DNA from 4 places in the Glutamicibacter sp. BS14 genome. Region 2 is predicted to be linked to each of the others. Evidence: riboswitches for the same ligand, from Rfam matches in the RefSeq annotation. Region 2 holds a riboswitch; each other region holds the start of a gene.

The links. Region 2 has a riboswitch for S-adenosylmethionine ahead of AC1Z36_RS05850 (OsmC family protein). Riboswitches for the same ligand answer to the same signal wherever they lie in the genome.
Region 1: linked by a shared signal. The riboswitch ahead of AC1Z36_RS03580 (substrate-binding domain-containing protein) and the one ahead of AC1Z36_RS05850 (OsmC family protein) in region 2 are both predicted to bind S-adenosylmethionine.
Region 3: linked by a shared signal. The riboswitch ahead of AC1Z36_RS02865 (flavin reductase family protein) and the one ahead of AC1Z36_RS05850 (OsmC family protein) in region 2 are both predicted to bind S-adenosylmethionine.
Region 4: linked by a shared signal. The riboswitch ahead of AC1Z36_RS03605 (acyl-CoA dehydrogenase family protein) and the one ahead of AC1Z36_RS05850 (OsmC family protein) in region 2 are both predicted to bind S-adenosylmethionine.

Annotation. Positions count from the first base shown of each region.
Region 1 is NZ_CM167801.1:749,466-757,004, reverse strand. Features, by position in the region: gene AC1Z36_RS03585 (sugar ABC transporter ATP-binding protein) at 1-1,489, opposite strand, end outside; gene AC1Z36_RS03580 (substrate-binding domain-containing protein) at 1,473-2,513, opposite strand; SAM riboswitch class I at 2,581-2,670, opposite strand; gene AC1Z36_RS03575 (SdpI family protein) at 2,945-3,319, shown strand; gene AC1Z36_RS03570 (GntP family permease) at 3,395-4,756, opposite strand; gene AC1Z36_RS03565 (CdaR family transcriptional regulator) at 5,049-6,110, opposite strand; gene AC1Z36_RS03560 (aldehyde dehydrogenase family protein) at 6,168-7,539, opposite strand, start outside.
Region 2 is NZ_CM167801.1:1,225,540-1,233,078, forward strand. Features, by position in the region: gene AC1Z36_RS05830 (L-lactate permease) at 1-1,006, shown strand, start outside; gene AC1Z36_RS05835 (FadR/GntR family transcriptional regulator) at 1,031-1,738, shown strand; gene AC1Z36_RS05840 (SDR family oxidoreductase) at 1,912-2,682, shown strand; gene AC1Z36_RS05845 (L-idonate 5-dehydrogenase) at 2,672-3,727, shown strand; gene AC1Z36_RS05850 (OsmC family protein) at 3,804-4,355, opposite strand; SAM riboswitch class IV at 4,387-4,508, opposite strand; gene AC1Z36_RS05855 (DEAD/DEAH box helicase) at 4,649-7,539, shown strand, end outside.
Region 3 is NZ_CM167801.1:589,011-596,549, reverse strand. Features, by position in the region: gene AC1Z36_RS02880 (MFS transporter) at 1-550, opposite strand, end outside; gene AC1Z36_RS02875 (ZIP family metal transporter) at 574-1,311, opposite strand; gene dnaB (replicative DNA helicase) at 1,373-2,728, opposite strand; gene AC1Z36_RS02865 (flavin reductase family protein) at 3,797-4,297, opposite strand; SAM riboswitch class IV at 4,392-4,508, opposite strand; gene AC1Z36_RS02860 (AMP-binding protein) at 4,886-6,493, shown strand; gene AC1Z36_RS02855 (PaaI family thioesterase) at 6,509-6,925, shown strand; gene AC1Z36_RS02850 (hypothetical protein) at 7,252-7,530, shown strand.
Region 4 is NZ_CM167801.1:758,106-765,644, forward strand. Features, by position in the region: gene AC1Z36_RS03595 (ABC transporter permease) at 1-1,047, shown strand, start outside; gene AC1Z36_RS03600 (LLM class flavin-dependent oxidoreductase) at 1,047-2,483, shown strand; SAM riboswitch class I at 2,613-2,703, shown strand; gene AC1Z36_RS03605 (acyl-CoA dehydrogenase family protein) at 2,754-3,980, shown strand; gene AC1Z36_RS03610 (acyl-CoA dehydrogenase family protein) at 4,009-5,238, shown strand; gene AC1Z36_RS03615 (MBL fold metallo-hydrolase) at 5,356-5,976, opposite strand; gene AC1Z36_RS03620 (MBL fold metallo-hydrolase) at 5,952-6,395, opposite strand; gene AC1Z36_RS03625 (LysR substrate-binding domain-containing protein) at 6,541-7,458, shown strand; gene AC1Z36_RS03630 (MFS transporter) at 7,504-7,539, opposite strand, start outside.

The DNA.
Region 1 (7,539 bases), 480 kb from region 2:
CCAAGTGAAGAATTCTTTCCGTACTCGCCTCGCTCGACGGCAGTTCGGCGATGATCCGACCGCGATAGAGCACCAGCACTCGATCGGCCAGTCCCACTACTTCTTCCAGGTCAACGCTGACCAACAGCGCGGCGGCTCCCTGCTGGACCAACTGGGAAATCTGCGCGTAGATATGCGCACGGCTTCCCACGTCGACGCCCGAGGTGGGTTGGTCCAAGACGAGCACGTCCGATCCCTTGGCCAACCAGCGGGCCAATACCGCTTTCTGCTGGTTGCCGCCGGACAAACCCGAAGCCACGGCTTCTGGATTCGCCGGACGGATATCCAGGCGCTGCACCAGTTCGCTGGCTGTGTCCCGCTCTTTGCGCGCATTCAACAAGCCCAGCCGGCGGCCAAGCTTTCGCAGGCTGGCCGCTGCAATATTTTCGCGCACGGTGTTGCGCAGGAAGATGCCATCTGAATGCCGGTTCGACGGGACGTAGGCGCCTGCCCGGGCGGCAAAGTCCGCCGCAGATGCCACCGGCCGGCCGTGCAGCAGCGCCGAGCCGGTTTGCGCACGATTGCCGGTGGCCGCGTCGGCGAGCACCTCAATCCCCGATCCCACCAATCCGGTGACGGCCACGATTTCTCCGGGCGCCACCGAGATATTGATGCCGCTCAATGTTCCGGCCACCGAGAGGTCCACCAGTTCAAGGGCAGGCTCGCCCTGAACGGCGGGCGGCTCGCGCCTCTGGTGCGAGAACTCGTTAACCTGGTTGCCCAGCATCAAGCCGATGACATCTTCGATACTGTCACCGTCCGCGAAACTGGCGTCACCGGCATTTCTGCCGTTGCGCAGCACCGTAATCCGGTCGGTGATCTGCCGCAGTTCCTGGAGATAATGCGAGATGAAAATGATCCCTACCCCGCGGTCCCGCAGATGCCGGATCGTGCCGAAGAGCTGTTCAACTTCATCATTGGCCAACGGTGCCGTCGGCTCATCGAGAATCAGCACCTTGGGTTCGGCCAGTACGGCACGGGCAATCTGGATCAGCTGCTGCTGGGCAACGCTGAGCTCATCAACGAAGGCACCGGTGTCCAGCTCCTGGCCGGTGGTTCGCAAAATATCCGCCCGGGCTGCTGCCTGCGCGGTGCGCTCGTGGCGCCAGAGCCCACGACTCTTCGCGGTGCCCAGATACAGCTGTTCGGCGACGGTCAAGCGGCCGGCCAGATGGCGGTCCTGGTGAATCACTTCAATGCCTAGCGCTTCGGCATCGGCAGGCCGGCGAATTTGCACCGGCTGGCCGGCAAGTTCGATCTGCCCCGAGTCCAGGGTGTACAGCCCGGTGAGTATCTTGATCAGGGTGGATTTTCCAGCTCCGTTTTCGCCCACTAGGCCCAGAACCTCTCCGGCCCGAAGCTGCAGGTGCACATGGTCGAGCACGGCGACCGTGCCAAAGGACTTGTTGATGGCGGCCATGCTCAGCAGTTCCTTAGATTCCGTTGTCATGGCGCACCTGATTCACGTTGTCCTTGTCGACAAAAATCGGCTCGGCATAGCTGGTGCTCGGAACCAGATCGGTTTGCCCATCGAGGAACAGGGCGATATTAGTGGCCGAGGCAGCGGCAATCTGCTTGGTGGGCTGAGCGACGGTGAACTGGTATGAACTGTCCGGGTTCGCTATCAAATCCAGGGCCCCGGGCTCTGCGTCCACTCCATACAGCTTGATGTCGCCACCAGTGGGATCGATGGCCTGCGCGGCACCGATCAGCGGCATGTCCCAGCAGGACCAAATCGCGTCAACTTCGCCCTCGGGCAGCCTGCGCAGTTGGTCCTGGATCTGGTTTTTGGCATCCTCGATGGTGCCTTCGTATTTGTCCTGGAGTTCCGGGGTGATCTTCTCGATATTTGGGTAGTCTTCCAGCACCAGGTTCAGGCTGTTGTAGCGGATCCGGCAGGGAGTCACACCGGGGAAGCCGTTGAAGACCAGAATCTTCCCCTTGCCGTGGAGGTCTTCAGCCATGGTGCGAGCCAGCGTGGTGCCGACGTTCCAGTTGTCGCTGGTGACGTTGTTCTTCGAGTATTCGCTTTGGAAATCGATGGTGAACAGCGGGATCCCGGCGGCGTCCACCTTGGCCAAGGCAGGAGTGAGCGTTTGGGCATCGCCCAGGATCACCACGATGGCATCGGGCGACTGGGTGATCAGGTTTTCTACGTCAGAGACGTGCTTCTCGTCTTTGGCTTCGGCTTGGGTAGCGATGACCTCGCCGCCGAGCTCTTTGATGCGCTCTTGGATCTGCTGGTAGACCACGCGCGAGTAGTCGTGCAGGATATCCTTGGCCGCGATGCCGACCTTTTTGCCTTTGAGTGATGGAACGTTGTCGAGCTTATGCTCGGCTTGCGGATTACTGCTTTGCGCCACAACCGGCGCTATTTCCGGCCGTGGTTCTTTCAGCGAGCAGCCAGTCAGCAGTGTTGCTGCCGCCATCGCTGAAGCCAGAACTTTCAAGGCGTTCGGACGAGTACGAGTCATGTCGTCCCTCTCTTAGACAAATTGAACGAGGGATCCCGAACAGAAGTTCATGCTTCTAGACCCGGGAGTTCCATCGAACCTGGCGTTAGCACTACCTGCTGGTGCAGGCTTGCTGCGGCGTCTCGGAGCCAGGTCTCTCAGCCGCTCTGGATGGGTTGTGCTCCGAGTCAAGCATTACTGGCAGGCCCTCGGGAAGGGCGCTGTCATGCGGAGGAACAGCAGGACAAAATACGTCATCTTCGCGCCTTCGCCCTGCCGGAAAACGGGCAGATAAGACGTCATATGACCTTCGCATGACGCAATTGGCATGCCGGAACTGGATCTCAAGAACGTTCCCGCAGGCATCGATTGGGAACACAGCGTGGATCAGGGCACTTCCATGCGACCGCATAGAATGGCCATTCAAGATCAATCGGCAGAAGAGGCGGCAAGTGGATCCAGCAGGCGTGATTGCCTTCATGTTCGGGTTGCTGAGCATAACGCTGGTCGCAGCGTTCCTCGCCCCGATGGCACGGAACCGGAAGCTCGCTCGCAATGCGGCGATCGGCATCAAGACGCGCCACACCTTGGCCAGCGATGACGCCTGGTTCGCCGGGCATCAGCAGGCTGCGCCCCTGCTTGCCGCGGCTTCCTGGGCCGGTTGGGCGGCATTGGCCAGCGCAGCAGTTCTCTGCCTGCTGGGCCAATTCGGTTTCGCCTTCGCCGCGACCGGAACCGGCTACCTGGCCGCCATCGCGTTGCTGGTGATCTCGACTGCCACAGCGAATAAGGCCGCGCGGAGCTTCCCGGCGGCAGGCCTGGGCTAATCCAGCACTGCTTAAAGCAACGGATCGCGCCATCTGCCGATGGCGCGATCCGTTGCTTTCTTGGAAGGCGTGCTGCTAAAGCAGTACGGCTCCCAGGACCAGTACAGTCAGGAACCCCGCGGTGCCCTGGATGGCGGTAGCCACGCTCAGGGTCTTGTAGGCGGTGATCACCGGAATGCGGCTGAGCTGCGAGACGACCCAGAAGTAGGAGTCGTTGGCGTGCGAGACAACCATCGCACCGGCGCCTACTGCCAATACGGATAGCACCATGCCCAGCTCCGAACCCAAGCCCAGGGAGCCGAGCATCGGAGCGACCAGCGCGGAAGTGGTCACCATTGAGACGGTGGACGAGCCCTGTGCGGACTTCAGTGCAGCGGCGATCAGGAATGGCACAGCCAGGCCCAAGCCCAGTCCGCTGAGTGAATCCGAAAGAATCGTGGTCAGATCCGACGCGGCCAGGACCGCCCCGAAGCCGGCGCCGGCACCGGTGATCAGCAAGATCGGAGCAGCGGTGCGTACAGCTTCGTTCATCTGCTCATTGAAGACCGCCAGCTTGCTGCCACCGCTCAAAAGAAAAGTCGATGAGATCAAGCCGAAGATCAGCGCAATAACTGGCGTCCCCAGGAAGGAAAGGATTTCCAGGGCAGCGCCTTCGCCCATCGGGTGCGAGGGCAGCTTCGCAATGGATGCGGCACAGATCAGCACCAGCGGAACCAGGATCGGCATGAAGGCCAGCGCCGGGCTGGGCAATTTTCCGAAGCTTGCACGCAGCTGCTCATAGTCGAGTTCGGAGATGTCATTGTGGTCGTCGCTTGGCAACGGGGTCCATTTGGACTTGTTGAAGCGGCTGGCGTAGGCCAAGCCGGCAAGGGCCGAGATGGCCGCAACGGGCAATCCGACAGCGATGATCAAGCCCAAGTTATCGGCAATGCCGATGCTTTCGGCTGCGGCCAGCGGGCCCGGAGTTGGAGGCACCATGGTGTGGGTCGCGTACAGGCCGGTCATCAGGGCGATGGAAGTTGCCAGCCCAGAGATCCCGGTACGCAGGGTGATCGCTTTGCGCAGCGAGTTGAGCACCACGTATCCCGAGTCGCAGAAGACCGGAATGGAAACGATGTAGCCGATAATCGATAGCGTCAGGTTGGGGAACCGGGTACCCAGGACCTTGATCAGCGCATCTGCCATGGAGATCGCGGCGCCGGATTTCTCCAGGATGACACCGATCATTGTTCCGAACAGGATCACCAGTCCGATATTTCCCATGGTGCTGCCGAAAGCCGTGGTGACCGTCGAAGCCACGTCGGCCAGCGGAATCCGGTAGGCGAAGGCCGCCAGGATAGCGGCGCCAACGAGGGCGAGAAATGGGCTGATCTTCAAGCGTGCTGTGACCATCACGATGGCCACAACAAGGATCAGCAGAACTAGCAGTTCGTACACGGCGGGTTGGCTCCTTTGCCAATATCGGTAGTTCAATGCGCCCAGCCCGCAATGGCTCAACGGGTGGACCAGCCCTATCGGCAAAGCCGCTCAAGGCTTTGCCCGTTGGGCTAGATGCCACCGTGCCACCCCGGGTTTCGGGCGCAAAGATCGATCATCCTGCCAATACTAGGAAAAGTGACCCCGAATACCTATGGGCACACGACCACATTTGCCTGGGTTCGAAAGAGCCAATGTGTGCAAACATCCCACCCTTCCCAGCCCCGGCGCCAGCTCCCCTAGTTTCCAGGGCCTAGAAAACATGCAGCTGGCCCAAGGCCACTCTCGCGTAGATGGCATGCTGGAGTTTCAGGGACTCGCTGGACCGCCGAATATCGATGCCGCTGACCTGGCTTATCCGCTCAAGTCTTTGAACCAAGGTATTGCGGTGAATATGCAGATCCGTGGCTGCTTGGCTCATCGAAGCAGCTGTCGCAACGACCAGCAGGGTTCTGGCTTGTTCCTCATTGAGCTGCATCGCTGGAGCAGCTGCATGGTCCAGGCTGCGGGCTGGGGTGCGGGCGATAGCCACAGCAATTTCCCGGCTCCACATGCGGCGCCGCGCGTGGGATGGCACGAGTGCCGGATAGCCCACCAATACGCGCAGCACTTCGGTTTCGGCCATGAGATCCTCGGCCTTTTCGACAGGCGCGGAGACCAGGAAACGTTCCTGGTCCATGCGCTCGGGAGCGAAAGCTGTCTCACTGGCAGCGCAAAGCCTCCAGTACGCGCCGGAAAGGCTAATCCATGACGTGCGGTGATGATCCTTCGCCGGCTCTTCGAGCGACGGATCCCCCACGCTTCGGGGCAGCCAAGCTTCAATGCATTTCGGCCCGCGCAAACCATGCGCTGCGAGCGAGCGGTCGATCACTTCAGGTGCAACGCGACCGGCGATCAACGCAGAAATAATGTCGCGGGCTTCGGTCTCGCGCCGCGCGCTGCGAGAGTGCTCGCGTTCTTGGGCAAAGAGCAATTGAACGGTCAATGCAATCAGGCCGGCCAGCGGTTCCACCTCGTGGGGAGCTCCGGTCACGCCCACAACGCCGCAGAGCTGGTCGTTCAGCACCAGCGGCACATTGACCCCTGGCTGGGTTCCGGCCGAGCCGTCGGCCTGGCTGACACGGATGATGCCGTTGCGTCGGATCGCCTCTGCGCTGCCGTCGTGGTGGGTACCGATACGCGCAGCATCCGTAGAAGCAATGATGACTCCGTGAGCATTCATGATGTTCACATTGCGGTTGATGGTCGGCGCAATCGTGTCGACGACTTTCTGCGCCAACGCGCTAGCCAGCCGGGGTTGCTCCTTTTCGCTCATGAGCTCATCCTAACGGCCCGGGACTGCGCAAAGCAGTCCCGGAATAGAACATTGCCGCTAGTCGAGCTTGACGGTGACCGACTTCAGCGAGGTGTAGGCCTCGATGCCTTCACGGCCATTTTCGGCGCCCCACCCCGACTGCTTGAATCCGCCGAACGGCATGTTCGCATCCATGCCGGCACCGGTATTCACCCTGACGTTGCCGGCCTGGATTTTCTTGGCGAAGGTCAACGCGCGGGAAATGTCCTGGGTGAAGATCACCGAATTGAGGCCGTAGTCGGTGTCGTTGGCCCGGCGCAGCACCTCAGCCAGCGAATCCTCGTCGCCGAAGGTGCTGACCGAGAGCACCGGCCCGAAGATCTCATCCTTGGCGATGGACATGTCCGGACTGACATTTTTCAGCACGGTCGGCTGCACGAAGAATCCTTCTCCGCCTTCGGCCAAGCCACCGGCAACGAGTTCCGCGCCATCAGCGATGCCCGCCTCGATGTACCCCAGCACGCGCTCGCGCTGCACCTGGGAGATCAGCGGGCCCAGCTGGGTTCCGTCTGCCAGGCCAGCGCCCAGCTTGAGGCTCTTCGCGAATCCGGCGATGCCTTCGATGACCTGGTCTGCGATGTCTTCGTGGACATACAGTCGCGACCCTGCCGCGCAGACCTGGCCGGAGTTGCCGAAGATGCTCATGGCCGCGGCCGGAATGGCCTTGTCCAGATCCGCGTCGGGATAGATCACCACCGGGGATTTGCCGCCCAGCTCAAGGCTCAGCCGCTTGAGATTGCCCGCTGCCGACGCCAGCAGCTTCTTGCCTACCGCGGTGGATCCGGTGAAGGAGAGCTTGTCGACATCCGGATGGTCGGCGAGCGCTTGGCCGGCCACCGGCCCCAAACCCTGGACAACGTTCAGCACACCGGCCGGGATGCCTGCTTCAAGCGCAATCTGCGCCATGCGCACGGCGGTCAGCGGGGTCAGCTCCGCGGGCTTGAGCACGACGGTGCAACCGGACGCCAGCGCCGGAGCCACCTTGGACAGCGCAATGGTGAAGGGGACATTCCATGGCACGATCAGTGCGGCCACGCCCAAGGCTTGGCGCTGGGTATAGGCGTGCCAGGTTCCTGGCAGGGAAATCTCGCGGGTTTCGCCGTTGAGCTTGGTGGCCCAGCCGGCGAAGTAGCGCAAGGTTTCGATGCCCGCGGGCAGCTCGCCAAAGCGGGCGACGTTGAAGGGCTTCCCGCAGTTCAGGGACTCCAGGGTAGCCAATTCATCGAGGTTCGCTTCCAATGCGTCAGCGAAGCGGTGCAGCGCCCGCTGGCGTGCTGCCGGGGTCATTTCTGCCCAGGGCCCGGACTCGAACGCTGCACGGGCGGCAGCTACTGCGCGGTCGATGTCCGCTGCGGTGGCAGCCGTCGTCTCGGTCAGCAGCTGGCCAGTG
Region 2 (7,539 bases):
GCCGGCAACGCTGACCATCGGCATCTCCTTCGGTGTCGCCCAGTGGCTGTGCTCGACCTACTTCTCCTATGAGCTGACCGATATCGTTGCTGCGCTGGTTGGCCTGGCCGCCGCAGTGATCCTGCTGCGCTTCTGGACTCCAAAGGGTGCCGACGAGGCACGCCAGCGCGTGCTGACTGCTGAAGCCGCCGCAATTCCATACGAGGCCAATGCGAAGCTGCACCCGGTCAACACCTGGATGGCTTTGTTCCCGTACCTGCTGGTTATCGTCATCTTCGGCGTGGCCAAGCTGTGGAAGCTGGGCGTGGACATTCCTGCATGGCTGGCAACCACGGACATCAAGTTCGGCTGGCCAGGACTGGACGGCAAGATCCTGAATGCTGATGGCGAAGCGGTATCTTCGACCATCTACAACTTCCAGTGGCTATCCTCCCCGGGCACCTTGCTGCTGATCACCGGCCTGATCGTGGCCCTGGTCTACGCGAAGAACGACGGCAACGGCAAGTACAAGATGACCTTCGCCGAGGGTGCTGCCGAAATCGGCAAGACCGTCTACAACATGCGCTACGCCGCGCTGACCATCCTGTCGGTCCTCGGCCTGGCTTACGTAATGAACCTTTCGGGCCAGACCATCACCATTGGCACCTGGCTGGCAGGCACCGGCGCATTCTTCGCCTTCCTGTCGCCAATCCTGGGCTGGATCGGCACCGCGGTGACCGGCTCGGACACCTCGGCCAACGCGCTGTTCGCCAAGCTGCAGCAGACCGCTGGCATCAATGCCGGCATCGATCCGAACCTGCTGGTTGCCGCCAACACCTCCGGCGGCGTGGTCGGCAAGCTGATCTCCCCGCAGAACCTGGCCATCGCCGCTACCTCGGTGAAGATGGAAGGCCAGGAGTCCGTGATCCTCAAGAAGGTTGCCGGTTGGTCCGTAGGCATGCTGCTGGTGCTGTGCTGCTTGGTTTACCTGCAGTCCACCCCGGTTCTGTCCTGGATGCTGCCTTAGCCGTGAACGGCTAAAATAGATCCGATGCCAGTAAACCCAGCTCCGCGTGCGTACCAGATTGTTCTCCAAGCAATTGAAGAGGATCTGCGCAAGGAGAAGCTCTCCGTTGGAGACCAGCTTCCCGGCGAGCGTGCGCTCGCGGAGCAGCATGGGATCTCGCGGGCCTCGGTCCGCGATGCCATCCGCATCCTTGATGTGATGGGCATTATCAAGACTTCAACCGGCTCCGGGCCCAACTCCGGAGCGGTGATCATCTCCAACCCCTCGGCTGGCATTTCGCAGGCATTGCGCCTGCATCTGGCGGCCAAGGGGATCAACGTCCGCGAGATCGTCGAATCTCGCATCTTGCTGGAAACCTGGGCAGCGCAAATGACGCCGCGCGATCCAATCCATGCCCAGCAGGTCATTGACCGCACCGCGGTGCTGATCATGCGCATGGACGACGCGCAGCTCTCGCGCGAGGCCTTCCACCGCATTGATGCGGAGTTCCACGTGCTCCTGGCCTCCATGGCCGGCAACGCGGTCGTGGAATCGATGATGGAATCGCTGCGCAACTCGATCAGCGACTATGTTTCCGAATCGGTGCCCAGCGACGAGGCCTGGCAGCCGGTGGTGCGCGTCTTGCGCCGACAGCACAAGGCCATCCACCACGCGTTTGCCACCGGGCAGCGCGAGCGCGCAGCCCAGCTGCTCGAAGAACACATCAACTGGTTCTACTCGCAGACCCGCTAGATCCGGCAGGATAGTTTTCAAATAAATAAGTCGGACTTTATGGCCCCTCGCACCTCTTATATCTGATATGTTTTTGGGGAAGCGACGGGGCTACTTTTTCGGATACAGCAGCCGGTACATACCGCTGGTGAGTTCCCGTCGATGAACCATCGACACTTCATGCGAGGGAACTCATGAGCCAACTTTTTGACCTGACCGGACGACTGGCCCTGGTGACCGGGTCCTCCCGCGGTATTGGCCGCGAACTTGCCCGTGCCCTGGCCGATGCCGGAGCCACCATCATCCTGCACGGCCGCGATGCGCAACGCTTGGCCGAAACTGTCGCCGAATTCGGCACCCGCTATGGCGCCGAAAGAATCCATAGCGTCTGCTTCGATGTCACCGATGATGCCGCCGTGCGCGAGAACATTGCCGCCATTGAAAAGACCATCGGCCCCATCCGCATATTGGTGAACAACGCCGGTATCCAACACCGCGTTCCGATGCTGGAATTGGAAGTATCCGACTGGCAGCGTGTGATTGACACGAACCTCACCAGCGCATTCCTGGTAGGCCGAGAGGTCGCACGCTCCATGGTGCAGCGTGGCGAAGGCAAGATCATCAACATCTGCTCGGTGCAAACCGACTTGGCCCGCCCCACCATCTCCGCCTATAGTGCGGCCAAGGGAGGCCTGCGCAATCTCACCCGCGCCATGACCGCCGAATGGGCTGGTTCGGGACTGCAAATCAACGGCATCGCACCGGGCTACATCCACACCGAGATGACGCAGAATCTGGTGGATGACGAGAAATTCAATTCCTGGATTCTGGGCCGCACCCCGGCTGCCCGTTGGGGAACTGTCGAGGATCTGGCCGGACCAGCAGTCTGGTTGGCCTCGGATGGATCGAACTACGTGAACGGGCAGACCATTTTCATCGACGGAGGCATGAGCGTTGTCGTCTAATTCCCTCGCCACCAGCACGTTGGCCGTCGTGGCCCATGCAGCCGATGATTTGCGTATTGAACAAATCGAGCTGGCAGCGCCGCGAGCAGATGAAGCACGCGTTGCCATCGCTTACGGCGGTATCTGCGGATCAGACTTGCATTACTGGAGCCACGGCGCCGCCGGGGAATCGATCCTCAAGGCTCCAATGGTTCTCGGGCATGAAATCGTCGGGACCGTCATGCAGGCCGCCGCTGACGGCAGCGGGCCGGCAGCCGGAACCAAAGTCGCCGTGCACCCGGCAACACCAGGCGAGACCGGGGAACCCTACCCGGCCGACCGCCCGAATCTTTCCCCGGGGTGCACCTATCTGGGCTCGGCCGCCCGCTACCCGCACACCGAGGGCGCATTCGCCCGCGAAGTGAACCTGCCATCACGCATGCTGCGTGAGCTGCCTGCTGGCTTAGCACTGCGTGATGCGGCACTGGCAGAACCGGCTGCGGTTGCTTGGCATGCGGTGTCGCGCGCCGGTGAAGTCGCCGGCAAGAAGGCGCTGGTTATTGGTGCTGGGCCGATCGGAGCTCTCGCTGTAGCAGTGCTCAAGCGTGCCGGAGCCAAAGAAATCATCGCAGTGGACATGCACGAGAAGCCGTTGGAAATCGCCGGGAAACTCGGTGCCACTTCAACTTTGCGCGCCGATGACCAGGAAGCTCTTGCCCAGGTGGGCGCGGACGTGGTGATCGAGGCCAGCGGCAACTTCCGCGGGTTGGCCTCCGCCGTGCGCGGTGCCGTGCGCGGCGGTCGAGTGGTCATGGTCGGGTTGCTGCCCTCAGGAGAACAACCCGCACTCATTTCGCTGGCTATTACCCGCGAGCTGGAACTGGTTGGTTCCTTCCGCTTCAACGACGAAATCGACCATGTGCTTGCTGCCCTGGCCGACGGTTCACTGCAGGTTTCCGAGGCGGTAACCCACGAGTTCCCGGTCGCCGATGCGCTTGAAGCCTTCGAAACGGCCAAGGATTCGGCTCGCTCCGGCAAAGTCCTGCTGAACTTCCTGGGGCAATAGTTGGCTTCAGCTAGAAGTGCACCGCGGCGGCCCCTGAAGTCGGGGGCCGCCGCGGTGCTTTTTAGTTCAGCGAACTCTAGTTGATCTCTGTGATGCTCACCGCGGTTGTCACCGGCACCGGATTGGCGAAGAGGTCCAGCACTGGGCAGTGGGCATCCACTGCGCGGCGCAGTTCTTCATAGCGTTCAGCTGATTCCGGTCCGGCAATCCGGATGTCCAGATCCACCGACGAGAAGCCGGGGCGGATGGTCTGGTCGATGCCGAAGAGTCCGCGGACATCGAGGTGGCCATTGGCCTGGATCTTCACGTCGTCCACCTGGATGCCGAGATTCTGCGCGTACAAGCGGTAGACCACAACCTGGCAGGAGATGAGCGCTCCGAGCGCGTATTCCACGGGGCTTGCGGCCAGGTCGCTGCCGCCCAGGCCAGCTGGCTCGTCGACCTGGAAGGTGTGCTTGCCCGAGACAATGTTGCTGGCTACCGAATCGAAGCCTTCGCCCTCCACAGTGAAAGTCAATTGGGCACTTTGCGGGGCAGCCGAAATTCGTTCGCCCCAGCCCTTGCCTGCTTCCTGCAGGCGCTGTGCGCGGTCTTCGGATACGGTTGGGGCAGATGCTGCATTAGTCATGGGGAATTGATCCCCTTTCTGGCGCAAGGGGCGCCATCGCTTACGCATCTTGGCTGTCAAGATGCGTCGAATCTTCACCTGGGGCACCCCGCACAATGACGCAGGAGGGTTGCCGTCCACTCAGCCAGGGCTCAAAGAGTGGAACTCGTGATTCAGTGATTAATTTCTATCGGTTGCAGGGCCCGCGGGTAAAGGGCAGAAGTAACTTTTCGTCACCGGGCATCTTGCTTTCCGGCTCGCTAAGATGGAATCTAGCTCTCGGGCGCCCACTGCACGAACAATGAACGGCGAGTATGGAATTCCAGCTGACACTTTCTGCGGCCCAGACCTTGGTGACCGAATCCGAATACAACCTGGGCCAATTCCTGTGTGATTCCGGAAAAGTGCAGATCGCCAACCGGGTAATGCAACCGGGATCTACCCGCATCTCCGGTGTGGTGCTGCGCGAATCGGTGATGGCCCAATTGGAAATCACCGAGGGCAATATCAGCTTCACCAGCTTCTGCGGGAAGCATCCGGGGGTTCAGTCCTGTGAAGATGTCGCCGCCTTGCTCATCGAGGTCACCACCGAAGAAGACCAAGGCTTCTTCGTCTCCGACTCCGGGGTGGATCCCCACGCATGGAAACGCAATAGCAAGCCGCAGTGGGAACGTACCCTTGACCGTCTGCTTCCAGTCATTTCCGATGAGCCGCTGGCTGCCGAAGAACCGCTGGGATTGATCCTGAAAGTGGTCAGCGAACCCCGTTATGGCGGCGAGGACGCGCTGACCTTGCAGGCACGCCCGGCCCGCCAGGGAACCAAGAGCCCCTGGATCCAAACCGGGATCAGCTGGCGCAATGTTGCTTTTGATGCGCGGTTCTCCAAGAAGCAGCGTCGTGCGGTCGTTGAACTGGACCGGTTGCGTGAACACGTTGAACAAGATACTTATCGCCATTCGTGGGATCCCAAGGAGTGGATCTCCTTGATGGATCTTCCAGGCCAGGACCTGCTGGATGCGTTCGAAGCCCTGCGTGAAGCTGGAGTGCAGATCGTCAACGGTGGTTCTACGGCCAAGGCCCCGGTGGAGTTCAGCGAGCAACCAGCCATGGCACACGTGGATGTGCGTCGCGGTGAACATGGCCTGAGCATGGAAGGGAAGCTGCGCGGGCCGAGCGAAGAGCACGTCTACCTCTTGCCCATAGGCACGCCGCCGACCTTGTTGGCTTACGCGTCCAGCCCCTTGCCGAAGGCCAAGGAAATCGGTTTGGCCCGGTTCGCTGAACCGGTCACGAAGGAACTGGCCACATTTATTGAATCCGGTGCGCAATCCATCCCGCAGGAGGGAGTTGAGCTTTTCGAGCGCCAGCACCTGGACCGATTGCGCCTGATGGCACCGTTGAAGAGCGAGGATGACAGCTACAGCATCCCTGTTCCAGCACGCCCCAGCCTCAAGCTGTCCCTGGAGAGCATCCGAACTCCGCTGACCGTGAGCTATTCCTGGGAGTACGCCTCCGCGGGCCCCCGCCAGTATGCCGTGGAAAAGGAAATTGCTGCTTCGGTGCAGGACAAGCTCGGCGCGCAGGCTTTCTTGGGGCAACTGACCTCTTCAGGAATCTTCCCGCCGAAGGAATTCAGCACCTCCGAATCCATCGATTTCTTGGTCTACGCATTGCCGCTATTGGCAGAGCATCCCGATGTGGTCGTTGAAGAGCAGAACAGGCTGCCGAAGTACCGGATCAGCCACGCGCCGGCCGCTGTCAGTGTCGAAGCCGGCGAAAGCACGGGGGACTGGTTCGACTTGTCTGTGGAAGTGCTCCTGGACGAGACCAAGGTCCCGTTCCCACTGCTGCTGGAGGCCTTGACCAAGCAAGATGAGTATCTCGTCCTCGATGACCTTACGGTGATCCCGATTGATGGTGCAGATTTCACGCAGCTGCGCCAGCTGATATCAGAGGCCGGGGAGCTGGGCACGGTGCAGGGCGATACGATCCGCATCCATAAGTTGAGCATCGACTGGTGGCAAGAACTGGTGGATCTGGGCATTATCGAAGCCCAGCACAACCAGTGGCTGCAGACCATGAAGGCGCTGCAAAGCGGTGAAGAAATGCAGCCGGTCCAGCTAGCGGAAACGTTCAACGCTGAACTGCGCCCGTATCAGGGCCACGGCCTATCCTGGCTCAACTTCTTGCGTACCCATGATCTCGGTGGCGTCCTTGCCGACGATATGGGTCTGGGCAAGACCGTCCAGCTGCTGGCTTGCCTTGAACAAGCGCGCGTCGAGGATCCTGCACAGAAATTCCTGGTGCTGGCTCCTACCTCGGTGGTGGGTAACTGGATCAATGAGGCGCAGCGATTTGCGCCGCAGATGAGCGTCACCGGCATTACTTCAACAGCTAGAAAGAGCGGCCAAAGCATGGCTGCGCAGATCGGTGATGCCCAATTGGTAGTTACCAGCTACACGATCTTCCGCCTGGCCTATGAGGATTTTGAAGCAGCCGGCTTCAACGTCATGATCATGGACGAGGCCCAGCAGCTGAAGAACCATGCCTCCAAAGGCTATAAGCAGGCCCGGCAGCTGCCAGTGCCGTGCAAATTCGTGGTCACTGGCACACCCATGGAAAACAACCTGATGGAACTGTGGGCGCTGGTCTCACTGGCTGCACCGGGCCTGCTGGGCGGTGCGAAGTCCTTCAAGGACAACTACCAGAAACCAATTGCTGACGGAGACCAGGAGCGCTTGGAGCGCCTGAAGAGCCGTCTGCGTCCGTTCGTGCTGCGCCGTACCAAGGAACAGGTCGTTCCAGAGCTGCCGGCGAAGACCGAACAGGTGCTGGAAGTCGAACTGGAGCCGGGGCACCGCAAAGCCTATGACCGCCGCTTCCAGCGCGTGCGGCAAGAAGTCCTGGGCCTGGTTGACGACGTTGATTCGAATCGCTTCCAGATTCTCCAATCGCTGACCTTGCTGCGCCAGCTGGCCTTGGATCCGTCCCTGGTAGGGGAGGGCGATGCCCCGAGCGCGAAGCTTGAAATGCTGCGCGAACTCATGGGGGACGCGGTTTCTGAAGGGCATAAGATTCTGGTCTTTAGCCAATTCACCAGTTTCTTGGCCAAGGCACGCGACGTCGCTGAAGAGCTGGGCATTGAGCACGGATACCTTGATGGGTCCACCACTGGCCCTAGGCGCAAGGAACTGATTGACGGTTT
Region 3 (7,539 bases), 640 kb from region 2:
CCACGCCGGAGAACACCCAGCGCCAACCGAGGTGCACGGCCATCAAGCCGGCCAGCCAGGGGCCGATCATCGCCGGGACCACCCAGGCGGTAGCGAACAGGGCGAAGATCTTGGAATGCAGATGCGCAGGATACGCGCGGGCAATGAGCACGTAGATGGCGACGGTGATCGCGCCACCGCCAATTCCCTGCAAGATGCGCCCGGCAATCAGGACCTGCATGTTCTCGGCTGAACCGCAGATCAGCAGCCCAATGCAGAAAACGGCCACGGCGATGGACAGCGGGTGCTTGGGCCCCCACCGGTCGGTGACTTCTCCGGCGGCAACCATCCCCAGCATCCCGCTGGCGATTGGCGCGGCAAAGGCCAGGGCGAAGTAGCGTTCGCCCTCCAGCAGCTCGCTGACCAGTGGCATTACCGTGGTCACGGCCATGGATTCGAAAGCGACCAGGAAGACGAGCACGAACATGCCAAGGGTGGTGGCAAGATACTGCGGAGCATAGATCGTGGACTCGGCGCGCTCGGCTGATTGGCTGCTGCGGTTCAGGGGCATGCATCCATGATCTCAGGTTTCCCCTAGCCGCCGATCACGTGCAGGCTGAAGGCCGCCAGGAAGCCCGAGGTCACCAGCAACCCGGTGTAGTCGTGCTCCACCTTGTAGGCTTCCGGGATCATGGTGTCGGCGATCATCGTCAAGATGCCTCCGGCAGCGACCGCGGTGGCGAAGGCCAGCACTTCACCGGGCATGGATTCCAGCAGCAGCGCTCCGAGGAAGGCAGCGATGCCGCAGGAAATGGCTATCGATCCCCAGAGCAAAACGATCGAGGACCCCTTGCGCCCGGACGCTTTCATCTGTGCGGTACTCGCCAGTCCCTCGGGGACATTGGAGATGAATATGGCGATGAGCATCGCCGGATTAATGCTCGCGGTGGCGACCACGGAAAGTCCAAGGGCCACGGACTCGGGAATGCCGTCGATGAGTGCACCGACCGCGAGCGCGGTTCCCGATGGCTCCTGCTCTCCTGCGCGCTGCGCCTGCCGCTTTGAGGTTCTCCAGGCCAGCAGCCGGTTCGCGCCGAAATACAAGGCAGCGCCCACGATCACGCCGCCCAGCGTCGCAACGAGGCCGCCGGTTTCATAGGCTTCGAGCACCAGCTCGAAGGCCAGTGCGCTGACCAGGACCCCGGCACCGAAGGCCATGATGGCGCTGACCCAGACCTTGGGGATCTTCAGCCACCAGGCCGCGCCAGATCCCAGCAGCAGGGCCGAGCCGGCCACAGTGCCCCACAGCAAAGCCTGCATCGAAGCGAACATGGCACCCACTATAGCCAGCAATTCGCTGGCTTAGTAGGTGCCATATGAGTTCTGACTGGGACTAACCCTCGGTGGACATGTTGTTGAAGCGCGAGTAGTGGCCCTGGAAGGCCACGGTGATGGTCTTGGTCGGACCGGCACGGTGCTTCGCGATAATCACGTCAGCTTCGCCCGGACGGTTTTCCTTGTCGTAGACGTCATCACGGTGCAGCAAAATCACCATGTCGGCGTCCTGCTCAATCGAGCCCGATTCGCGCAGGTCCGAAACCATTGGCTTCTTGTCGGTACGCTGCTCGGAACCACGGTTCAGCTGCGACAGCGCAATCAACGGAACGTCGAGTTCCTTGGCGAGCAGCTTGAGGTTACGCGAGAACTCGGAAACTTCCTGCTGGCGCGATTCCACGCGCTTGCCCGAGCTCATCAGCTGCAGGTAGTCCAGGATGATCATGCGCAGCTCGTTGCGCTGCTTGAGGCGACGGCACTTGGCACGGATTTCCATCATGGACATGTTCGGCGAATCATCAATGAACAACGGGGCTTCGTTCAGCCGGCCCATGGTCGTGGCGATCTTGGTCCACTGCGCGTCTTCCACCGAGCCCTTGCGCAGATCCTGGAGCTGGATGGATGCTTCGGCCGAGAGCAGGCGCATCGCAATTTCATTGCGGCCCATTTCCAAGGAGAAGAACACGGTGGCCATATTGTGCTTGATGGCAGCAGAACGGGCGAAGTCCAGCGCGAAGGTTGACTTGCCCACCGCAGGACGGGCGGCGATGATGATCATCTGGCCGCCCTTCAGGCCCTGGGTCAGCTCGTCGAATTCATAGAATCCGGTGGGCACACCGGTAATGCCATCGCCCGCGTTGGCCGCGTTCTCGATTTCATCAACGGTGTCTTCGATGATGTCCGAAAGGCGCACGTAGTCTTCACTGCTGCGGTTCTCGGCCACCTTGTAGACCTCTGCTTGGGCTTCGTTGACGATCGCATCAACTTCACCATCTGGAGAGTAGCCCATCTGGACAATACGCGTTCCGGCGTCAACCAATCGGCGCAGCACGGCGCGTTCGCGCACGATTTCTGCGTAGTACCCGGCGTTGGCTGCAGTTGGAACCTGCTGGATGAGATTGTGAAGGTAGGCGGCGCCACCAATGCGCGAGATCTCGCCGCGCTTGGTCAGCAAGTCGGCTACGGTGACCGCATCGGCTGGTTCGCCACGACCGTAGAGGTCGACAATCGCCTCGTAAATTGATTCGTGGGAGGGACGGTAGAAGTCGGTGCCGCGAATGGATTCAACGACGTCAGCAATGGCGTCCTTGGAGAGCATCATGCCACCGAGGACCGACATCTCGGCCTCGATATCCTGTGGCGGCTTGCGCCCTGCGTCGGAATCTCGTCCTTCGTAAACCGGCTCAGCACTCATTGCAGACACTTCCATCCCCTATTGACCCGCTGGGAAAAATTATCCTTGCCTCATGGCAACGCTTCATCGTGTCAGTCGATACGGACATTTGGATGTCAGGCGCCTGTGGATATTTCTCTCCCGAACCCAACACTAGGGCTGTTATTAACAGGCGTAAACCTCATTATCCACAGAATATGTGGATAACACTCCTCTACCTGTGGAGTTCCCTGTTCACAGTCTGGGGAGAACTCTGTGGATTACCCCACTCTACGTATCATTAATATCTGTTGACTTGGTTGTTTGTATTCGCACACCTGTGGACAGAAACTTAATTCATTGAAGCTCACGCCAACCGACCCAAGGTTATCAACACCCTTAATCGCCCAGTTCCCAGGGTTTTTCACCCTTTGTACACATTTGCCCACGTCTTGTCCACAGTTTTGTGGATAACCTTGTGGATACTGGTGAATTTACAAAACCCTAAGTCACCGTGGATTAAATTCGCCAGCAAGGCCGGATCTTCCAGTAGTCCACAATCGGCTAGGGTTTCTGCGTTCGGGGGCGGTGGATAACTTAATGTGTGCAACGACTCGGCGGGCGAACCTGGATCAGCGACTGGGCTGCCGGCGCACTCTCGCCACTTCGCGTCCGCGACGCGCGCCAGTGAAGACGCCATAAAGCGCCGGTTTCATTTGTGATGCGCAGCCTTTGCATGGCTCGGAAGCCCCATCCGAGGGTTGCCGGCAATTCGCTGCCGCTCTGGTCCAGCGTGCAGCGAGGATCCATGAGCTATCTGCGCGGTTCTGTTCGACAGCCCAGGCGGGTGGCGGATATGGCGAGTTCAAGGTTTCTCGCGACAGATACTTTGATGACGAGGTTATCGCCAAATGCCTGGGGCAGCTGGCCCAAGAAGGCAGGCCATGAGATTGCCAGCCATCTTGCCACGTCTTCAGGGTGGCGTGAGAGAACGGGCATTGCCGGTGTCGAGGGCTGCGGGGAACGGCTCAACCCGCCTAACCGGAATTCAAAAAGCTCCGGCCAGATCGATGTTTTGATCTGGCCGGAGCTTTGGAAGATGCGAAGCGCTTATACGAGCTCAGGAATCGGCAGCGAATGGAACCGCGAATCATGGAAGATCTGTGGCGAGTGCTCGGAGGTGCGGTGCCCGTGGACTTCCATCAGGACTACCCAGTGATCCCCCGCTTCGACCTCGTTGTAGATCGAAGTCTCCAGCCACAACGTTGAGTCGTTGACGAAGAGCGCGCCCTGATCCGAGGAATAGGTATCGATTCCGCGGAACCGGTCGCCATTTTTCGAGGCAATCTGAGCGCAGACACCATCATTGCGTTCGCTCAGCACTGAGACGCCAATGCGGCCAGCTTCGCGCAGCTTTGGCCAAGTGTTCGAGGACTTCTGCACGGCGAACATCACCAGTGCAGGTTCGAGGGAAACTCCCACGGTAAACGATGAAGCGACAATTCCCGTCTTCACGCCATCCAGTTCTGCACAGAGGGCGGCTACCCCTGATGGATGCTGAGCGAAAACCTTGCGCAGGGTCAACGGGTCAAGTTCAAGATTCAATGACATGGCTCGATTCCTTTGGGTCTTGCCCACCGCGCAGTAGCCTGCAAGCATTGGCTTCTCGTTACTCGAAGCCGCTTGGGCTGAAGTTCCGCGCCGTGTGCGGTACTTGTTCCAGCACATTTTGCGTGGAACCGAATCCTCACCTGGAGCACCCCACTACCGTTGAGAGGGTTGCCGATCAGCAAGCCAGGGCTTATAGCTGATGCTCTTGATTCTGTTTAAAACGATATGGCTCATGACGAACAGTCGTCAAACATTTCACTTCGCAAATCGCAATATTCGACGCAATATTCGATCCGAGGCCCCGCAGCAAGCCCTTGGGCAGTCTTTTATTCGCCAGATGCCGCGCTTCTTTGAACACCTCGGCCCCACGATCGCAGCAGGCTTTCGCCGATCTTGATTCGGCAGAACACCAACGCCTCCCCTGGGCTCGGGGCCCTGCCGCGAATTCCCTACCGCCCACCGTAATGAAACTTGGTTTCTCGGCATGACGCTGAGGTTCATGCCACTATTGGTCGTGGAGTGCGTTGAGTCACACTCCCGCTTATTGTTCTCCGTAACCACCGATGACGATTGAGGAATAGCCACACCATGGTAGAGATTCAGGCCAACCATTCAGAATTGACCCCACTGCGTTTCTTGGAACGCACAGCCGAGGCCTATCCGAAGAAGACCGCCGTAATCCATGGAACTCGCAGCTTCTCCTATGAAGAATTCGAAGCACGGGTGCACCGCTTTGCCCAGGCGCTGAAAGCACGCATTGAGCCAGGCGACCGCGTGGCCGTGCTGGCACCGAATACTCCCGAGATGCTCATGGCGCATTACGCCGTACCGCTGGCGGGCGGAGTACTCATTGCCCTGAACACCCGCCTCTCGGCCCACGAGCTGCAGTACATCGTTGATCATTCTGCCGCCAAGCTGATGCTTGCCGACACAGAGCTGCTGGAGAACACCAAGACTCTGCGCCAAGAGAACCCAACACTGGAGGCGCTCATCGAGATCACCGATGACCAGTTCGCCGGAGAGCGTCCCGAGGTAATAGTCGACGCCACCCTGGACGAACTGATCGCAGAAGCCGCGGATGAAAAGCTTCCCTACGCCATCGCTGACGAGCGGGCTCCGATCACCCTGAACTACACTTCGGGCACCACCGGCAAGCCGAAGGGCGTGCTCTACTCGCACCGCGGCAGCTACCTGAACTCGTTGGGCGAAGCGCACCACCAGGGCTTTACCGCCAAGACCCGCTATTTGTGGACCCTGCCGATGTTCCACTGCAACGGCTGGTGCACTCCGTGGGCGGTCACCGCAGCGGGAGGAACCCACTTGTGCCTGCGCGGCGTGCGCGAAGATGCCGTTTGGGATGCCATCGAGAATCTGGGGACCACCCACTTGTGCGGCGCTCCAACCGTCTGCTCGATCATCGCTGACTCCACCCGCGCCCACCAGCTCGATGCGCCACTGCGCATCACCACCGCAGGTGCTCCCCCGTCCCCTGCAATCATCTCCAAGCTGCAGAAACTGGGCATCGAGGTAGTCCATGTATATGGCCTCACCGAGGTATACGGACCGTACACGGTGTGCGAGTACCAGGATGAGTGGGATGCCCTCGATGGCCCGGACCGGGCCGCGAAGCTCGCCCGCCAAGGCGTTGGCATGATTACCGCCGAGTCCGCACGCATTGTTGACGAGAACATGAACGATGTCCCGGCGGATGGACAGACCATGGGCGAAATCGTGCTGCGCGGCAATAACGTCATGATCGGCTACTACCGCGATGAAGCGGCCACTACCCAAGCTTTCCATGGCGGCTGGTTCCACACCGGCGATCTGGGTGTCATGCACCCGGATGGCTACATCCAGGTGCGCGACCGGGCCAAGGACATCATCATTTCCGGCGGCGAGAACATCTCCACCATCGAGGTGGAGCAGGCGCTGGCCTCGCACCCTGAGGTGCTGGACCTGGCCGTCATCGGCATAGCGGACGAGAAATGGGGCGAGCGTCCGGTGGCATATGTCATCCGCGCCAGCGGATCCTCCCTGGACGCGCAAACGCTGATTGAATTCGCCCGCGAAAAACTGGCCGGTTTCAAGGTGCCGCGCACCATCGTCTTCCCGCAGGATCTGCCGCGCACCTCCACTGGTAAGGTGCAGAAGAATGTCCTGCGCGCCCAGGCGCTAGAAGCCAGCACACCGAACTAGCCCGAGGATCACCAATTGGATAACCCAGCACCACGGATTCCCAACAAGTCCAGCCGTTTCAGCGAAAGCATCGGACTGGAATTCGATGAAATCACAGCCACTGAAGTACGCGGCCACGCGCAGTTGGACGAGAACCACCACACCCCCTGGGGCGTGGTGCATGGCGGCGTGTACACCTCGATCATCGAGAGCGCAGGATCGGTGGGCGCCAGCTACGCGGTGGCCGAACGCGGGCAATTCGCAGTCGGCGTGCACAACGCCACCGACTTCCTGCGCCCTTCCACCGGAGCACGGGTCCAGGTGATCGCCACCGCGCTATTCCAAGGGCGCACCCAGCAGCTCTGGGAGGTCATCATCACCGATGAATCCACCGGCAAGCAGCTATCCCGCGGCCAGTTGCGCACCCAGAATGTGGATTTGCCTGAGAAATAAGACCCTCATGCCGGATGGGATTCGACTACGTGGCTTGCACGGCAACTCGACATGGGCAGGTCTACTTCGACATGAAGAAGGCCCGTGCCGACGGCACGGATTCTCATGCTCTGGAAATGGGCAAGTTGTTAAATCAATTCAGCTCAGCGCAAGCCAAGACTCCATGTGCCAAACCAGCTACTAGTGCGCTCGGTTTGCAAATAGTGAAGGCAGCGGCAGGGATACCCTTGGGCTGTTGGCGGTCCAGTTCAGTGAGCTTCTACTTCACATAATGTTTCTGCAATCCACTGAAGTAGTCCTCTCAAGCAAAGAAAGAAGTTGCGCAAATGAACGTCTCCTCCAAGAAACTCATCGGCAAATGTCCCCTATGGACTTGGGTGATGATGGGACTGGCGCTTGCATCGGCCCTGGCCCTAGTTGATTGGAACGGCTCAGGGGAGGCAAAGCCGTTGTGGATGTTTTTCCTACCTAGCGCATTTGGCTTAGCTGGTGGCATTATCGCCACAGCAAAGAAAAGCTATGAATGGGGACTCATATCCGTAGCTCTTGGCGTACTGGCCGTGCAACTATTAGCGCTCGGAGTCACCCTCGTTCAAGGACCATAGAGGTCTCCT
Region 4 (7,539 bases), 470 kb from region 2:
GCCTACAGCGGAAAGAAACGCGGCACGCTTCAAGCATCGAGGCTGGTGGCTCCGGGTACGTTGGCCCTGATCCTCATCGTGTTCTCGGTGCTCAGCCCGGTGTTTTTCACCGTGGGAAACCTCTTCGGAATCCTGGGGCAGGTGGCTTTGCTCGCCTTGGCCGCCATCGGGTTGACCCTGGTGGTGCGCGCCGGAGGCATCGACCTGTCGATTGGCGTGGCCCTGGATCTGGGAGCCTTGGCCAGCGCTTGGCTGATCCATGACGGCTACCGTGCGTGGGTGGCCGTGGCCGGCGGGCTGCTTTGCGCCTTGGCGGTGGGAGCGGTGAATGCGCTGCTGATCGTGATCCTGCGAATCCCGGCTTTCCTGGCTACGCTGAGCGTGTGGTTTGCCGGCACCAGCGTGCAGCAGCTGCTCACCGGCGGCGGCGCACCGATCTACCTGTCGGCGCCCCTGGTGCCGGACGGTTTTGCCGTGATCGGGCGCGGATACTTCCTGGGCATTGACGCCGCCATCGTCAACGCGGTCTCCATCTCCCTGGTGGTGGCCCTGCTGCTTGGCATCACCCGCTACGGGCGGAAGCTGACCATGGCCGGCGAACAGCCGAGCGCCGCAAGAATATCTGGCCTGCGGACCAATGCGCTGATCGCCAGCGCCTACCTGTTGTGCGCGGTGATCGCCGGATTCGCCGGAGTGGTGCTGGCAGCACGCTCCAACGGATATGTCCCGGGCAGCGGACAGGCCTATCTGATGGATGCCATTGGCGCGGTCTTCATCGGGGCAACCATCAGCCGCTACGGGCGAGTGTCCGTGGGCGGAACGCTGATCGGCGTGGTGATTTTTGGCCTGCTGGATAACGGGCTGAACCTGATTGGCCTGTCCTTCTTCTGGCAAGACCTGGCCCGAGGGCTGGTTCTCCTGTCCATCCTGCTCGCCGCCGTGGTGCTCGGGAGGGCCAAGAGTCGGCCGGCCACCGGCATCTTCGCGCTATTGCGCACGACCAAGCATCAGGCACTGACGAACACCGCGAAGGGAAACAGAAAATAATGGGCAAGCGCATCCACCTTAACGCCTTTGACATGACCTGCGTCAGCCACCAGAGCCCTGGGCTGTGGCGGCACCCGCAGAATCGAGCCGACGAATACAACACCCTTGAATACTGGGTGGATCTGGCCAAGACCCTGGAGCGCGGTGGCTTTGATGCCCTGTTCCTCGCCGATGTACTTGGCATCTATGACGTGTACCAGAATTCCAGCGGTCCAGCCTTGCTCGATGCCGACCAGGTGCCACTGAACGATCCCTTCATGCAGGTTTCCGCCATGGCCGCGGCCACGAAGAATCTCGGTTTCGCGGTGACCAGCGCGCTGACCTATGAGCAACCCTACGCGCTGGCCCGGAAGTTCTCCTCGCTGGACCACCTCACCCGCGGGCGCATCGGTTGGAACGTGGTGACTAGCTACTTGGAGTCGGCGGCCCGCAATCTGGGCATGGCCAGGCAGCTGGATCACGACGCCCGCTACGACATTGCCGATGAATTCATGGACGTGGTCTACAAGCTCTGGGAGGGATCATGGGAGGAAGACGCGGTTCTCAAGGACCGCGAACGTGGCGTCTACACCGACCCTTCCAAGGTGCATCCGATTAACCATCACGGCCAGTACTTCAACGTGCCGGGCATCCATCTTTCCGAGCCTTCCATCCAGCGCACCCCGGCGATCTTCCAAGCGGGCGCTTCTTCGCGCGGCCGGCGCTTTGGCGCGCAGCATGCCGAGGGCATCTTCCTGAATTCGATCAATACCGCGGTCACCCGCCGCCAGACCGATGCGATCCGCGATGAGTTCGAACTGGTGGGTCGGCCCCGGGACGCCGCCAAAATCTATGCGCTGATGACCACTGTGGTGGCTGATTCAGACGCGCAGGCGCAGAAGCTCTACCGCGAATACCAGTCCTATGCCTCGCGCGAAGGTGCCATGGCATTCTATGGCGGGTGGTCGGGCTTGGACCTGAGCCAGTACGCGCCGGATGAGGAGCTGCAATATCTGGAAACCAACGCGGCGCGATCGGCGGTATCGATTTTCACTACAGCGAATCCGCAGCAGAAGTGGACCCCGAATGCCATCGCCGACTACCTCGGAGTTGGCGGCATCGGACCGGTGCTCGTCGGTTCGCCGGAAACCGTGGCGGACGAAATCGAGCGTTGGGTGGATGAATCAGGATTGGACGGGATCAACTTGGCCTATGCCATCACCCCAGGTTCCTTCGAGCAGTTCACCGATCTGGTGGTTCCCGAGTTGCGGAAGCGCGGAAGAACTTGGGCAGGATACGAAGGCAACACCCTGCGCGAATACCTGGCGGGTCCCGGCACGACGCGAGTGGCTGACGATCACCCGGCAGCCGCCTATCGCGGGGCTTATGCGGGAAAGGCCTCGGCAGCGGAATCCGAAGCGAGCCAAACACCTGAAGCTGTACTAGGCGCCCGGTGACACATGAGGAAATATGACGGCCACTGAGGCCCCTGTGAAGGCCTCGAAAATGTCGATTCATGACGATGTTCCGTCCTATGACATCTTCCCTGCCAAGCGGAGGCCGTCGGTGCTTCACTGATGGAGAACAACCCATCCAGAGCGGCTAAGAGACCTGGCTCCGAGACGCCGCAGCAAGCCTGCACTCCGCAGGTAGTGCTAACGCCAGGTTCGATGGATCCGCAGATTTTCTGCATCCTTCGGAATCCATAGCCCAAGAGGAGAACGAAGATGACTATACTGGATACCCAATTGCCGCGCGTGCCCTACACCGGCACTGCTGATGAAGCTGAACTCGCTCATTGGCGCGACGTCGCCCAGCAAGTAGCTGACAAGCTGGCGGCTGACGCGCTCGAACGCGACCGAAAGAACGCCCAGCCTTTCGCCGAAGTGCAGCTGCTGCGCGAAGCCGGGTTGCTCAATCTCTTGGTGCCTGCAGAATTCGGCGGAGCCGGAGCCCATTGGGAAACGGCCTTCGAAGCGGTCCGCATACTGGCCGCAGCTGATGGCTCCATCTCGCAGTTGCTGGCTTACCACTACATCAACCAGTCCGGCATTGCGTTCTACGCCCCGGCAGAAGCCCAAGGGGCATGGTGGCAGCGCACCGTGGAAGGTGGCTGGCTCTGGGGCGATTCGGTGAATCCAGTTGATCCGGATTTGACGCTGAGCGCCGAAGGGGACGGCTACCGACTGAATGGAGCCAAGCGATTCTCCACGGGTTCCGGTGTTGGCGAGGTCATCGTCATCAACGCGCTGGTCCAGGGCGGCGAATACGACGGGCAGATTCTCGCGTTGGTTCTGCCACGCGATATCGATGGCTTGGAAATCGTTGACGACTGGGACTACCTGGGACAGCGGCTGAGCGCGTCGAATTCCTTGAAGTTCCACAACGTGCGGCTCGAAGCAGGGGACTTGCTGGGATTCGTCACCGATGAACCGGTCTCCACCCTGCTTACCCCCGGTATCCAGTTGGCCTTCGCCAACTTCTACCTGGGCATCGCCCAAGGAGCACTGGAGCGCGGCAAGCAGATCTTGCTGGGCCGCAAGAACGCCTGGTTGTTCTCGCAGGCAGAGACCTACTCGCAGGACGCGATCTTCCAGCGCACCGTCGGAGAGCTCAAAGCCCGCACTGCAGCAGTGGCGGCGCTGACCGAGAAGCTGGGCCGGAAATTCGATGCCCTGCTCTCGAAGGCCGGGGAAGTCACCCAGCCCGAACGAGCGGCGTTGGCCGTGGAAATTGCTGAAGCCAAGGTGGTCTCCACTGAGGTGGGAGTGGATGTGGCGAACCGGATCTTCGAGGTGACCGGTTCATCTTCGACTGCGAACTCGGTGGGTCTGGACCTGTACTGGCGCAATGTGCGCACCCATTCGCTGCACGACCCAGTGGACTACAAGAAGATCGAGGTCGGCGCCTACTTCCTGCGCGGAGAGTCCCAGCCGCTCTCGCTGTACACCTAAGAAAACTTCTCCCGGATTGGACTGAACGATGACTGTACTTGCAACTGGCAATCGACTCGCAGGACTCAAAAACCGCTTCGCACCGCTCTTCTCGCGCATTGCGCAGGGCGCAGCCGAACGCGACCGCACCGGCGAATTGCCCTACCAGCAGGTCGCGGACCTGGCTGCTGCCGGCTTTGGTGCGGTTCGGATCCCGGAATCGCACGGAGGTGCCGGTGCTACGCTGCCCGAACTCTTCGAGCTCTTCGTGGATCTCGCGGCCGCGGATTCCAATATTGCCCAAGCGCTGCGCGCGCACTTCGCCTTCGTCGAGGACCGTCTGGTTGCGGCCCCCGGCCCGGGGCGCGACAAGTGGCTGGCCCGCTTCGTGGCGGGAGAACTGGTGGGCAACTCCTGGACCGAGGTCGGCACCGTCAAGGTCGGGGACGTGATCACCAAGGTCACCCCGGACGGCGAGGGCGGATTCAAGATCAACGGCACCAAGTACTACTCCACCGGCTCGATCTTCGCCGACTGGCTCGATACCTACGCAGAGCGCACCGACACCGGAAAGCGCGTGATCGCCGCAGTCAACCGACACCAGCCCGGCGTCGAGCTGGCCGATGACTGGGATGGCTTCGGCCAGCGCACCACGGGTACCGGCACCTCCACCTTCACCGATGCGATTGTCGCCGAAGAAGACCTCATCGACTTCGATACGCGTTTCAAGTACCAGACAGCTTTCTACCAGCAGGTGCTGCTCGCTGTTCTGGCCGGCTCCGCCAAAGCAGCCGAGCGCGACTTCGCCGCCGAGCTGAAGGCGCGCAAGCGGACCTTCAGCCATGCCGCGGCCAATCTGGCGGCCGAAGACCCGCAGCTGCTGCAGGTGATCGGCGAGGTCTCCGCGGCGGCCTTCGCTGCCGCGGCAACGGTGGAACGAGTGTCGACGGCATTGCAGGGAGCCTATGAAACTGCGCAGGCGCTGCACACCGGCGAGGTGACCGGGGAAGAGGACGAAGCAGCCAACGATGCGGCAGAGTTGGCCAGCGCCCAGGCGCAGGTGGTGCTCACGCCATTGGTCCTCAACGCGATCACCCACGCTTTTGATGCGCTGGCCGCCAGCGCCACGAGCGTTACCAAGAACCTGGACCGGCACTGGCGCAATGCCCGTACCGCCGGCAACCACAACCCCTGGGTGTTCAAGGCGCGGTTGATTGGCGACCTGGCGGTCAATGGCACCGAGCTTCCGCGCGTGTGGGCGATTGGTGCATCAAAGTAGATTCCATGGTCTTGCGAGCCCAGCATCCTTTGCCGGTGCTGGGCTCGTGGTCGTCGGCCCGGGGCAATTGATCGACCATCGTTCCAGTCGCCTGACGGATAGCTGCCGGCCTTGGCCCTAGCGCACCTGGGTAACCGTGCCACTTGCGATATGGAAGATATCCAAGTCGCGGGGTACGAAGAGGCCGCCAGAGAACTGTTTCGAAGCCCGCTGCCAAATTTCCATTCCAGATCCAGCGGGAACCAAATGATGCAGCGCCAAGTTCCGTGCTCCAGCCCGCTGGGCGATTCGACCTGCGTCTTCTGCGGTGGTGTGCGCGCGCCGATGATGTCCCATGCTCGCTTCCAGTTCGGAGGATGAAGCATGCGGGTAGCTACGAGCGATGGCCTCCAGATCAATAGCTTCATGGAACAGCAAGTCGCAGCCTTGGGACAGGCGCGCAAGATTTGCGCTTGGCGCTGTATCGCCGGAAACCACGACCGATCCATATCTCGAATCAAAGCGGAATGCGAATGCCGGAGCGATAGGTTGGTGCTGGACCAGGATAGCGCTAATTTTTGCATGCCGATCAGCGTATATTTCAAAAGGCTCCATGTCCGGATGGTTGTTGTGGTTGGGGTGGAAGCCTGTGCCGGCGGGAATCCCGATATCTACGCCATGGAAAATATCCGAAATATCAGGTGCCGCCGAATCCCGTCGGCGATCGTTGAGATCTATCGCATGGGCGCGCAGCAGCAAGTTGACCATGGCGTTGGTCCCGGGTGTGGGCGACTGCGGAAATATGGCTTCCGGCTCTTCGGCCGCTGTCTGCATCGAGGGCAGCACTCCTCGATCACCCGGTCCGAAAACAGGAACCTGCCGACCCTCGGGCCGCGGAACCCAAGGCCGCCCAGGACCATGACAGAATTCAGGTCAATGACGTGGTCTGAATGCTGATGGGTAATGAAAATTCCGCGCAGGGCAGTGGGGTGAATCCCGATCTCAGCCAGGCCCAAACCGACGCCATGGCCGCAATCCACCAAGTAAGCGTGGCCGTCCACAACGATCGCGGTAGAAATTCCGCGACGGTGACCGGTTCCTGGATCCGGCCTCAATAGCGGGCCGCCAGCAGTTCCAAGCGCCACTGCATGCATTCCGGTCTTCATCACTGGCTTCATCTGTCTCCTGTAGACGGGTTATTTCATCGGCAAGCTGATGCCATCATCCGCGGAGGCAATGAAGTAGTCAAGGAATAATAGATTATTCGCCTCATAACATTTTCTAGTTGGCAGCGGTCCGCTGCCCGCTGGCTAGACTGGGCGGGTGATCAACTACACCCTGCGCCAGCTGCAGTACTTCGTCGCCGTCGCTGAACTCGGCTCCATCTCCGCCGCAGCGAAGCAGTGCCATATTTCCCAGGCAGCCATGTCCCAGTCCATGGACGAGCTGGAACGCGCCGTCGGCTCGCAGCTGCTGGTGCGCAGACGTGCCCGCGGCGTGGTGCTCACGGCTGTCGGCACCGACTTCCTGCTGGACTCGCGGGCCCTGGTGCGCCATGCCGAAGAAGTGCAGGACCAGATTGTCGAACGCCAGACCAAGCTCTCCGGCCCTTTGGTGATCGGCTGCTATTCCTCGCTGGCCGCTTTCTGGATCCCGGTGATCTGCGAACGCTTCACCAATGTGCACCCGGACTTGCAGGTCACCCTCGTGGAGGGGGACGGGGCCGACCTGCAGGAGCGCATGCTCAAGGGCCACCTGGATGCGGTGCTCACCCATACCCGCCACCTGCTGCCGCAGGTCTCTTCGCGTACGGTGATGTCGGGCCGGCCCTATGTGCTGGTGGGAGGCAATCACCGGCTGGCCGATCGCACCTCCGTCGCCTTGAGCGAACTGGCCGACGACGACTTCGTCTCCCTGGACATCCCCACGGTGCGCGATAACCAGCTGGTGAATCTTCGCATGTCGGGCTTGGACCCCAAGGTGCGGTGGAGTTCGCAGAGCTTCGAGGCGGTGCGCGGGATGGTGGCTCGGGGTTTGGGCTATACCGTTCTGGTGCAGCGCCCGCCGGTCAACCTGAGCTACGACGGCTTGCCGCTGTCGGTATTGGAGATCGAGGGCGAGGTTGGCGTGAGCGATATCTGCGTGGCCTACACCGCTTCGGACCGCCCTAGCTTGCGGCTGCGCGCGTTCTTGGATTTCTGCGAGGAAGCCGGAGCCGAGAAAGAGCGCAAGGCCGGTTAGAACCCGCAGGTTCCAACCGGCCCCGCGCTTTCGCCAGTCGGGAGGCTAGTGGCTCATTTCCTCGGCCTCGAGGTCGGCGTC